2 regions of the Streptomyces sp. NPDC048521 genome follow, and region 2 is predicted to be linked to the other one. Evidence: riboswitches for the same ligand, from Rfam matches in the RefSeq annotation. Region 2 holds a riboswitch; the other holds the start of a gene.
The links. Region 2 has a riboswitch for guanidine ahead of ACGFRF_RS22300 (MBL fold metallo-hydrolase). Riboswitches for the same ligand answer to the same signal wherever they lie in the genome.
Positions count from the first base shown of each region.

Region 1: another riboswitch for guanidine. It lies ahead of ACGFRF_RS10510 (DMT family transporter); the one in region 2 lies ahead of ACGFRF_RS22300 (MBL fold metallo-hydrolase).

Region 1 covers NZ_JBICWR010000003.1:646,278-651,008, forward strand. The annotation lists gene rdgB (RdgB/HAM1 family non-canonical purine NTP pyrophosphatase) at 1-395, shown strand, start outside; tRNA gene ACGFRF_RS10490 (tRNA-Leu) at 443-526, opposite strand; gene bcp (thioredoxin-dependent thiol peroxidase) at 691-1,158, opposite strand; gene ACGFRF_RS10500 (DUF3618 domain-containing protein) at 1,251-1,580, shown strand; gene ACGFRF_RS10505 (co-chaperone GroES) at 1,634-1,993, shown strand; guanidine-III (ykkC-III) riboswitch at 2,099-2,166, shown strand; gene ACGFRF_RS10510 (DMT family transporter) at 2,203-2,523, shown strand; gene ACGFRF_RS10515 (transglycosylase domain-containing protein) at 2,537-4,731, opposite strand, start outside.
Region 2 covers NZ_JBICWR010000009.1:221,627-226,357, reverse strand. The annotation lists gene ACGFRF_RS22310 (DUF1996 domain-containing protein) at 1-294, opposite strand, end outside; gene ACGFRF_RS22305 (coagulation factor 5/8 type domain-containing protein) at 591-2,393, shown strand; guanidine-III (ykkC-III) riboswitch at 2,536-2,605, shown strand; gene ACGFRF_RS22300 (MBL fold metallo-hydrolase) at 2,616-3,494, shown strand; gene ACGFRF_RS22295 (XdhC family protein) at 3,612-4,731, opposite strand, start outside.

The sequences.
Region 1 (4,731 bases), on a different contig from region 2:
CCGACGACTCCGGGCTCTGCGTCGACGTCCTGAACGGCGCCCCCGGCATCTTCTCCGCCCGCTGGGCCGGCCGCCACGGCGACGACAAGGCCAACCTCGACCTGCTCCTCGCCCAGCTCTCCGACATCGCGGAGGAACACCGCGGCGCCCACTTCGCCTGCGCGGCGGCACTGGCGTTGCCGGACGGCACGGAGAGGGTGGTCGAGGGGCAGCTGCGCGGTGTGCTGCGGCACGCGCCCGTCGGCACGAACGGCTTCGGCTACGACCCGATCCTGCAGCCGGAGGGCGAGACCCGCACGTGCGCCGAGCTGAGCCCGCAGGAGAAGAACGCGATCAGCCACCGGGGGAAGGCGTTCCGGGCCCTGGTGCCGGTGGTGCGGGAACTGCTGGGCTGAGCCAAGTGAAACGCCCCGCACCTTTGTTACGAAGGTGCGGGGCGGGATGCGGCCGGAGGGACTCGAACCCTCAAGGGATTTCTCCCACAACATCCTAAGTGTTGCGCGTAGGCCAATTCCGCCACGGCCGCGTGCACGGCCATGGTACCGGTCGTACCGCGCGTGCTCGGAAGGGTTATCGGCGTCCTCCTCGGCACCAGGTTCTCGTGATGGCGTGGCAGTTCGGGCACGGAACGGGACACGGCCCGCAACCGGAAGGAACCGGTGCGGGCCGTCGAACAAGTGGAGGCGGGGGTCAGATGCCCAGGTCCTTGATGATCTTGGCCACGTGGCCCGTCGCGCGGACGTTGTACAGGGCCCGTTCGACCTTGCCCTCCTCGTCCACGATGATCGTGGAGCGGATGACGCCCAGGTAGGTCTTGCCGTAGTTCTTCTTCTCGCCGTACGCGCCGTACGCCTCGGTGACCTTCTTGTCGGGGTCGGCGAGGAGGGTGACCTTGAGGGACTCCTTCTCGCGGAACTTCGCCAGCTTCTCCGGGCTGTCCGGAGAGATGCCGATGACGTCGTAGCCGGCGCCGGCCAGGACCTCCAGGTTGTCGGTGAAGTCGCAGGCCTGCTTGGTGCAGCCTGGGGTGAGGGCGGCGGGGTAGAAGTAGACGATGACCTTGCGGCCCTTGTGGTCCGACAGGGAGACCTCGTTGCCGTCGGCGTCGGGGAGGGTGAAGGCGGGGGCCACGTCCCCCGGCTGGAGTCGCTCGCTCATCGGGCCAGCGTAACCGGGGGGCCTTGCGGTGCGGCGGGGCGATGAGCTGACAGACTGTTCGGAACAGCATCAGAGACTTCGGAGGCCGTACGGTGGCGGACACGTCGGACACCAGAACCCCGGCGCAGATCGAGGCGGACATCAAGCGCCGCCGTGAAGTGCTGGCGGAGACGCTCGACGAGATCGGGGTGCGGGTGCATCCCAAGACGATCGTCGGGGACGCGAAGGCCAAGGTGGTCGCGAACATCGATCACACCGTCGGGCGGGCGTATGTGCAGGTCAACCGGGCGGTGACCGAAGTGCGGGCGCGTTTCGTGGACGAGGAGGGGGCGCCCCGGCTGGAGCGGGTGGTGCCGGTCGCGCTCGTCGTCGTGGGGGTCGTGGGCCTGCTCGCGCTCGGTTCCCGGCGGCGCAGGGACTGAGCCGCGGCCACCCGGGCACGTACAGGCGGGCTGAAGGCAGGTAGGTTCAAGGTGTGAGCGCCAACAGAAACGAGCACAGCACCCCCCATCACGACAAGCTGCCCATCCGGATGCTGCACGACCGTGTTCTGGTCAAGCAGGAGACCGGCGAGGGTGAGCGGCGGTCGGGTGGGGGCATCCTGATTCCCGCCACCGCGGCGGTCGGGCGGCGGCTGGCGTGGGCCGAGGTCGTCGCGGTCGGTCAGAACGTACGGACGGTGGAGCCGGGCGACCGTGTCCTGTTCGATCCGGAGGACCGGGCCGAGGTCGAGGTGCGGGGCGTGGCGTACGTGCTCATGCGTGAGCGTGATCTGCACGCGGTCGCCGCGGACCGATTCGAGGGGTCGGAGGATTCCACGGGGCTGTATCTCTGACCTCGCTCCGACCTCGTCCTCTGTTCTGTGACCTCTCTCTGATCCACCTTTGATTTCGACGTCGAAGAGGGCCGGTGACCACCGTCACCGGCCCTCTTCGGCGTTGTTTTGCTATGTTCGAAAGGAGCCCGACGAGACGCGCCGTACCGGGTCGAAGGCAAAGACGACGCACCGGAGAAGAGTCGCCGTTCGTCTCGGAGGTGCCTGTCATGGCCTGGGTCCTGCTCGTCGTCGCCGGTCTGCTCGAAGTCGGCTGGTCGATCGGGATGAAGTACAGCGAGGGTTTCACCCGGCTGGTCCCGAGCCTGTTCACCGGTGCCGGCATCGTCGCGAGCATGGTGCTGCTGTCGTACGCCGCGAAGTCCCTGCCCATTGGCACCGCCTATGGCGTCTGGGTGGGCATCGGGGCGGCCGGTGCGGCGGTGCTCGGCATGGTGGTGCTGGGTGAACCGGTCACCGCCGCCCGGGTGTTCTTCGTATGTCTGCTGCTGGTCGCCGTGGTGGGGCTGAAGGCGACCAGCGGTCACTGACGTCTGACGGGCGCTAGGGGAGGCCGCTGCCTCCGTCGGCCGTCGTGTCGCCGCCGGTGTCGGTGCCTCCGCCGGGCGTCCCGCCGCCGGTGTCGGTGCCTCCGCCGGGCGTCCCGCCGCCCGTCGTCCCGCCTCCGGTGGTCGTGTCCCCGCCGGTGGTGGTGCCGCCGCCCGTGGTCGTGCCGCCGTCGGCGGTGGGTCCGCCGCCGGTGGTGGCGCCGCCGTCGGTCGTCGGACCGCCGGTGGTGGGGCCGCCGTCGGTGGTGGGTCCGCCGGTGGTGGGGGTGGCGCTCGCCCCGCCGTCGTCCTGGCCGCCGTCGGTGGTGCCGCCGTCGTCCTGGCCGCCCCTGCTGGGCTGAGCCGTGCCGGTGGCGGGAGGCTCCTGGATCTGGTCGGCGCCCTCTTCGAGCTGGAGGTCGAAGTCGGCGACCGGCTTGCCCTTCAGCGCCGCGCGCGTGTACTGGGCCCAGATCTGGGTGGGCGGGCCGCCGCCGTTCATCCGGGGCTGGCCGAGCGCCCAGTACAGCGGCTTGTGCTGGGCGGTCACCGGGTCCTGTCCCATGACGGAGACCACCGTGGCCAGGTCGGGGGTGTAGCCGGCGAACCAGGCGGCCTTGTCGTCCTCGGCGGTGCCGGTCTTGCCGGCGGCCGGGCGGCCCGCGGCCTGCGCGGCCGTGGCGGTGCCGTTGTCGACGACGCTCTGCAGGACGGACGTGGTGGTGTCGGCGGCCTCACGGCTGACGGTCTGCTTGACCGACTGCTCGGGCAGCTCGATCTCGTCGGTGCCGTCCTTGGTGATCTTCTCGATCATCGTGTACGTGCCGTGCTTGCCGTGGTTGGCGAGGGTCGCGTACGCCTCCGTCATGTCCAGGACACTGGCGTTGGCGGTGCCGAGGGCGATGGACGGGTACGGCTGGAGGTCCGGGGTGTTGGCGGGGATGCCGAGGTCGACCGCGGTCTGCTTGACCTTGGCGGGGCCGACGTCGACGGCCATCTGCGCGTACACGGCGTTCACCGACAGGTCGGTGGCCTTGCGGACGGTGATCTCGCCGTACGACTTCTGGTCCTCGTTCTCCGGGGCGTAGGAGCCGCCGGTCCAGCCCTGGACGGGTCGCTGGTTGGTGCCGTCGTAGACGGTGTTCGGGGTGATGGTGCGGCCGTCCTGCGTGGTCGAGCCGTTCTGCACCGCGGAGGTGAACACGAACGGCTTGAAGGTCGACCCGACCTGGAAGTCACCGCGGGTCGCGCCGTTGGTGTACTGCTTCACGTAGTCGATGCCGCCGTACATGGCGACGACCTTGCCGGTCCTGGGGTCGATGGAGGTGCCGCCGGCCCGGACGTAGTTGTCGGCCTTGCGGTTCTTCTTGTCCAGCTTCGAGATCAGCTGGTCGTTCACCGCCTTGACCAAGGCGTCCTGCTTGTTCTTCTGGATGGTGGTCGTGATGCGGTAGCCGCCTGCCGCGAGCTGGTCGGCGTCGATGATGTGGTGCGTGGTCAGGTAGTGCTTGACCGCCTCGACGAGGTAGCCGCGCTGGCCGGACAGGCCGGTGGAGACCGTCTGCTCCTTGGGCATGGGGAACTTCAGGCCGGCGCGCTCGGACTGGCTGAGCCAGCCCTTGGAGACCATGCCGTCCAGGACGTAGTTCCAGCGGGCGACGGCCGTCTTCTTGTTCTCGGGGTGGGCGACGACGTCGTACTCGCTGGGCGCGTTGACGAGCGCGGCGAGGTAGGCGGCGTGGGCCGGGTCGAGGTCGGTGGCGTCGACGCCGTAGTAGGCCTGAGCGGCGGCCTGGATGCCGTAGGCGTTGCGGCCGAAGAAGCTGGTGTTGAGGTAGCCCTCGAGGATCTCGTCCTTGGACTTCTGCCGGTCCAGCTTGACCGAGATGAAGAACTCCTTGGCCTTGCGGGTGACCGTCTGTTCCTGGGCCAGGTAGTAGTTCTTCACGTACTGCTGGGTGATCGTGGAGCCGGACTGCTTGCCCTTGCCGGTCGCGGTGTTCCAGGCGGCGCGGAGCATCGCCTTGGGGTCGACGGCGGACTCGGTGTAGAAGTCGCGGTCCTCGGCGGCCAGTACGGCGTGCTGGGCGTCCTTGGAGATCTGGGCGAGGCCGACGTTCTCGCGGTTGATCTCGCCGTCGCGGGCCAGCTGGGAGCCGTCGGCGTAGAGGTAGACGTTGCTCTGCTTGATGGCGAGGGCGTTGGCCGGGG
Region 2 (4,731 bases):
CGGCTGGGTGTGGCTGACCGCGCAGTTGGCCTGGAACTCGTGGAAGTAGCGGTGCGGCGGGTTCTGCGTGGCCGGGGGGAGGCCGGTGACGGGCGGGTCGGCGGGGATGTAGCCGTCACCGTCGGGGTCCTCAGGCGAGGAGGCGGTCGACAGCGCCATGGTGTGGCCGGTGTGCACGGTGGCGCCGGTGGACCGCGGTGGGGACGACGCGGCGACACCGGTGACGCCGAACGAGGTCAGCAGCAGGGCGGAGGTGACCAGCGCGCCCGAGAGGATCTTCGATCTCCGTGACATGGGGGCTCCTCGACGGGAGGGGAGGGGAGGTCGTACGGAGGTGGGAGAGCGCTCTCCCACCGCTGGAGTGTTGGGGCGGCGACGTGAGGGTGTCAAGGGAGACGACCAAAGAATCAGGGAAGCCGCATCGCTCACTTCTCGAAGGCAGCGACCGCGAAGTGACGGTCACTCAGGCGAAGCGCACGGAATTTCGGTCGCAACTCTTGACGCATCGTTCACGTCAATGAAGCATCCAACAGCGAGAGAGCGCTCCCCCACCCCCACTTCGTTCATTTACTGAACAAGGAGAGCCGCGCATGTCCCCCTCTTCCCCCACCTCCCCCGCTTCCCCTTCTTCGCCGTCCGTCGGCCGCCGGGCCGTCATCGGTGCCGCGGCGGCCGCCGTGCCCGTGCTGGTCGGCGTGTCCACGCCCGCCCGGGCAGCCGGCTCGTCCCGCACGTCCCCCCGCGCCCTGCCCGGCGGGGGCGACCTCGGCCCGAACGTGCTGGTGTTCGACCCCGGCACACCCGGTATCCAGGCGAAACTGGACCAGGTCTTCCAGCAGCAGGAGTCGGCCCAGTTCGGCAGCGGCCGCTACGCCCTGCTGTTCAAGCCCGGCACGTACAACGGCCTGAACGCCCAGCTCGGCTTCTACACCTCCATCGCGGGCCTCGGCCTGTCTCCCGACGACACGACGATCAACGGTGACGTCACGGTCGACGCGGGCTGGTTCAACGGCAACGCCACGCAGAACTTCTGGCGTTCGGCGGAGAACCTGGCGCTGGTCCCCGCGAACGGCACGAACCGGTGGGCGGTGGCCCAGGCGGCGCCCTTCCGCCGTATGCACGTCCGAGGCGGGCTCAACCTCGCCCCCTCCGGCTACGGTTGGGCGAGCGGCGGCTACATCGCGGACAGCCGGATCGACGGTCAGGTCGGGCCGTACTCGCAGCAGCAGTGGTACACCCGCGACAGCGCCATCGGCAGCTGGCTCAACGGCGTGTGGAACATGGTGTTCTCCGGCGTCCAGGGTGCCCCGGCACAGAGCTTCCCCAACCCGCCCTACACCACGCTCGACACCACTCCCGTCTCCCGGGAGAAGCCCTTCCTGTACGTCAGCGGCAGCGAGTTCCGGGTCTTCCTGCCGGAGAAGCGGACCGGCGCCCGCGGGGTCAGCTGGGGCAACGGCACGCCGCGGGGCACGTCCCTGTCGCTGTCGCAGTTCTACGTCGCGAAGCCGGGCGTCAGCGCGGCCACCCTCAACCAGGCGCTCGCGCAGGGACTGCACCTGCTGCTGACGCCGGGCGTCTACCACGTGGACCAGCCGATCCAGGTGGGCCGTGCCGGCACCGTGGTACTGGGCCTGGGGTACGCGACGCTCGTCCCCGACAACGGGACCACGGTGCTGAAGGTGGCCGACGTCGACGGCGTACGGCTCGCGGGGTTCCTCATAGACGCCGGACCGGTCAACTCCCCGACGCTGCTCGAGGTCGGACCGGCCGGCTCGGCGAACGACCACTCCGCCAACCCGACCACCGTGCAGGACGTCTTCGTGCGCATCGGCGGCGCGGGCGCCGGCAAGGCGACCACGAGCATGGTGATCAACAGCCGGCACACCATCGTCGACCACACCTGGGTGTGGCGCGCCGACCACGGCACGGGTGTCGGCTGGGACACCAACCGCGCCGACTACGGTGTCGTGGTCAACGGCGACGACGTGCTGTGCACCGGACTGTTCGTGGAGCACTTCAACAAGTACGACGTGCAGTGGTTCGGTCAGCGGGGCCGCACGATCTTCTTCCAGAACGAGAAGGCGTACGACGCCCCGAACCAGGCCGCCGTCCAGAACGGCTCGGTCAAGGGCTACGCGGCCTACCGGGTCGGCGACAACGTCACCACGCACGAGGGCTGGGGACTGGGCAGCTACTGCTACTACAACGTCGACCCGTCGATCGTGCAGCACCACGGCTTCGCCGCGCCGAACCGCCCGGGGGTGAGGTTCCACGACCTGCTGGTCGTCTCGCTCGGCGGCAACGGCCAGTACGAACACGTGATCAACGAGACGGGATCACCGACTTCGGGCACGTCCACGACCCCGTCCACGGTGGTGTCGTACCCCTGAGCCCGGCACCGCCCATGCCGCCCAGGGTCGTCCGGCGTCAGACGCGGTGGCCCTGGGCGGCCACCTGTGCACGCAGGGCCGGCTCCTGCCGCCCGGGGCCGGGGACACCGGTCGCGTCTCCCGGGCCGCGTGGTAGCTTCCCGTCGTCGGGCGCGGACGTGCCTGCCCCGGACGAGATGTGCGCCGTACCCGGCCCGACAGGACGACGCACGTGGAGGCATCGTGGGTACCGGCAGGCAGCTGATCGACTTCACCGGCACCGCTCCCCGGGCGCGCCCTCTGGACGTGAGGTGGATCCACGGCTCGCCGTCGGCCAAGCACAACACCGACCCGGACATCCAGGTCCACGCCTACGACGAGCACACCTTCATCCTGCGGCAGAACATGGCGGTCCACTACGAGGCGCCCTTCCTGTTCCTGCTGTGCGGCAACGAACGGGCCGTACTGATCGACACCGGTGCCACCGAGTCGCCCGAGTTCTTCCCCCTGCGCCGGGTCGTCGACGCACTGCTCGCGGACTGGCTCGCCCGGCATCCCCGGGAGGGCTACGAGCTGCTCGTGCTGCACACCCACGGGCACGGCGACCATGTCGCGGGGGACGGCCAGTTCGCGGGCCGTCCCGCCACCATGGTGGTGGGCGCGGACCGCCCCACCGCCTGGCCGTACTTCGGGTTCGACACGGACCCGGACGCCGTCGCCCGCGTCGACCTCGGTGGACGGGTGCTGGAGTGCCTGGCCACCCCGGGCCACCACGAGGCGGCCGTGACCTTCTACGACCCGGCCACCGGCCTCCTGCTCACCGGTGACAGCGTCTACCCCGGCCGGCTCTACATCCAGGACCTGCCCGCGTTCACCCGCAGCATCGAGCGGCTGATCGCGTTCGCCGACCGCCGGCCGGTCACCCATGTGCTCGGCTGCCACATCGAGATGACCACCGAGCCGGGCGTGGACTACCCGGTGCGCACCACCTACCAGCCGGCCGAGCCCCCGCTCCAGCTGACCCCGGCCCACCTGCGCCGGATCCGGGACGCGCTCACCGAACTCGACGACGGCGTCACCTGGCGCGCTCGCTCCGACTTCGTTCTCTGTCCGCACACCTGAGCGCTCCGGCGGCGGACGCAGTGTGCGGCACCGTGGACGACGGCCGACGCGGTGTGCGGCGCCGGGGAGCCCCCGGCGCCGCACACACCCGCCCCGCCCTCTGAACGCCACCGCTTCTCAGGCGGCCGCCTCGCTGTGCTCCCGATCGCGGTGGATCGGTGTGTTGGAGCCGGTCAGGGGGACGCCCGTCCCGCCCCGCCGGGCGGCGACGATCTCCGCCACGATCGACAGGGCGGTCTCCTCGGGCGTCCGGGCGCCGAGGTCGAGTCCGATCGGTGACCGCAGCCGGGCCAGCTCCCGCTCGCTCACGCCTTCCTCCCGCAGACGCCGGTTCCGGTCCTCGTGGGTGCGGCGCGAGCCCATCGCACCGACGAACGCCACCGGCATGCCGAGGGCCGTCTTCAGCAGGGGCACGTCGAACTTCGCGTCGTGCGTGAGCACGCACAGGACGGTGCGGGCATCGGTCGCGGTGCGCCGCAGATAGCGGTGCGGCCAGTCGACGACGACCTCGTCGGCGTCGGGGAAGCGGGCCCGCGTGGCGAAGACGGGGCGGGCGTCGCAGACGGTCACGTGGTACCCGAGGAACTTCCCGGCCCGGGCCAGCGCCGACGCGAAGTCGACCGCACCGAAGACGATCATGCGCGGGGGCGGCAGGTGGGACTCGACCAGCAGGGTGAGGCCGCCGGGGCAGTGCGAGCCGTCCGCCGAGAGGTCCACCGTGCCGGTGCTGCCCGCCTCCAGCCGGGCCCGGGCTTCGGCCGCCGCCGTCCGGTCCAGCTCGGCGTGGCCGCCGAGGCCGCCTTCGTACGTGCCGTCGTCCCGCACCAGCAGGGTCCGGCCGAGGAGTTCGGCGGGGCCGCGGGCGACCCGGGCCAGGGCCGCCGGCTCGCCCCGGCCGGCGGCCGACAGGGCCGACGCCAGGACCGTCCGGTCCGGCGCTTGCCCGCCGACCGGCGTGATCAGGACGTCGATCGTCCCGCCGCAGGTCAGTCCTACGGCGAAGGCGTCCTCGTCGCTGTAGCCGAACCGCTCGGTGACGCTCTCGCCCGTCTCCAGCGCCGTCCGGCACAGGTCGTAGACCGCGCCCTCCACGCAGCCGCCGGAGACCGAGCCGACGACGGTGCCCGCGCGGTCGACGGCGAGGGCGGCGCCGGGACCGCGCGGCGCGCTGCCGCCGACGGCCACGACGGTGGCGACGGCGAACTCCCGGCCCGCCTCGATCCAGGTGCTCAGCTCC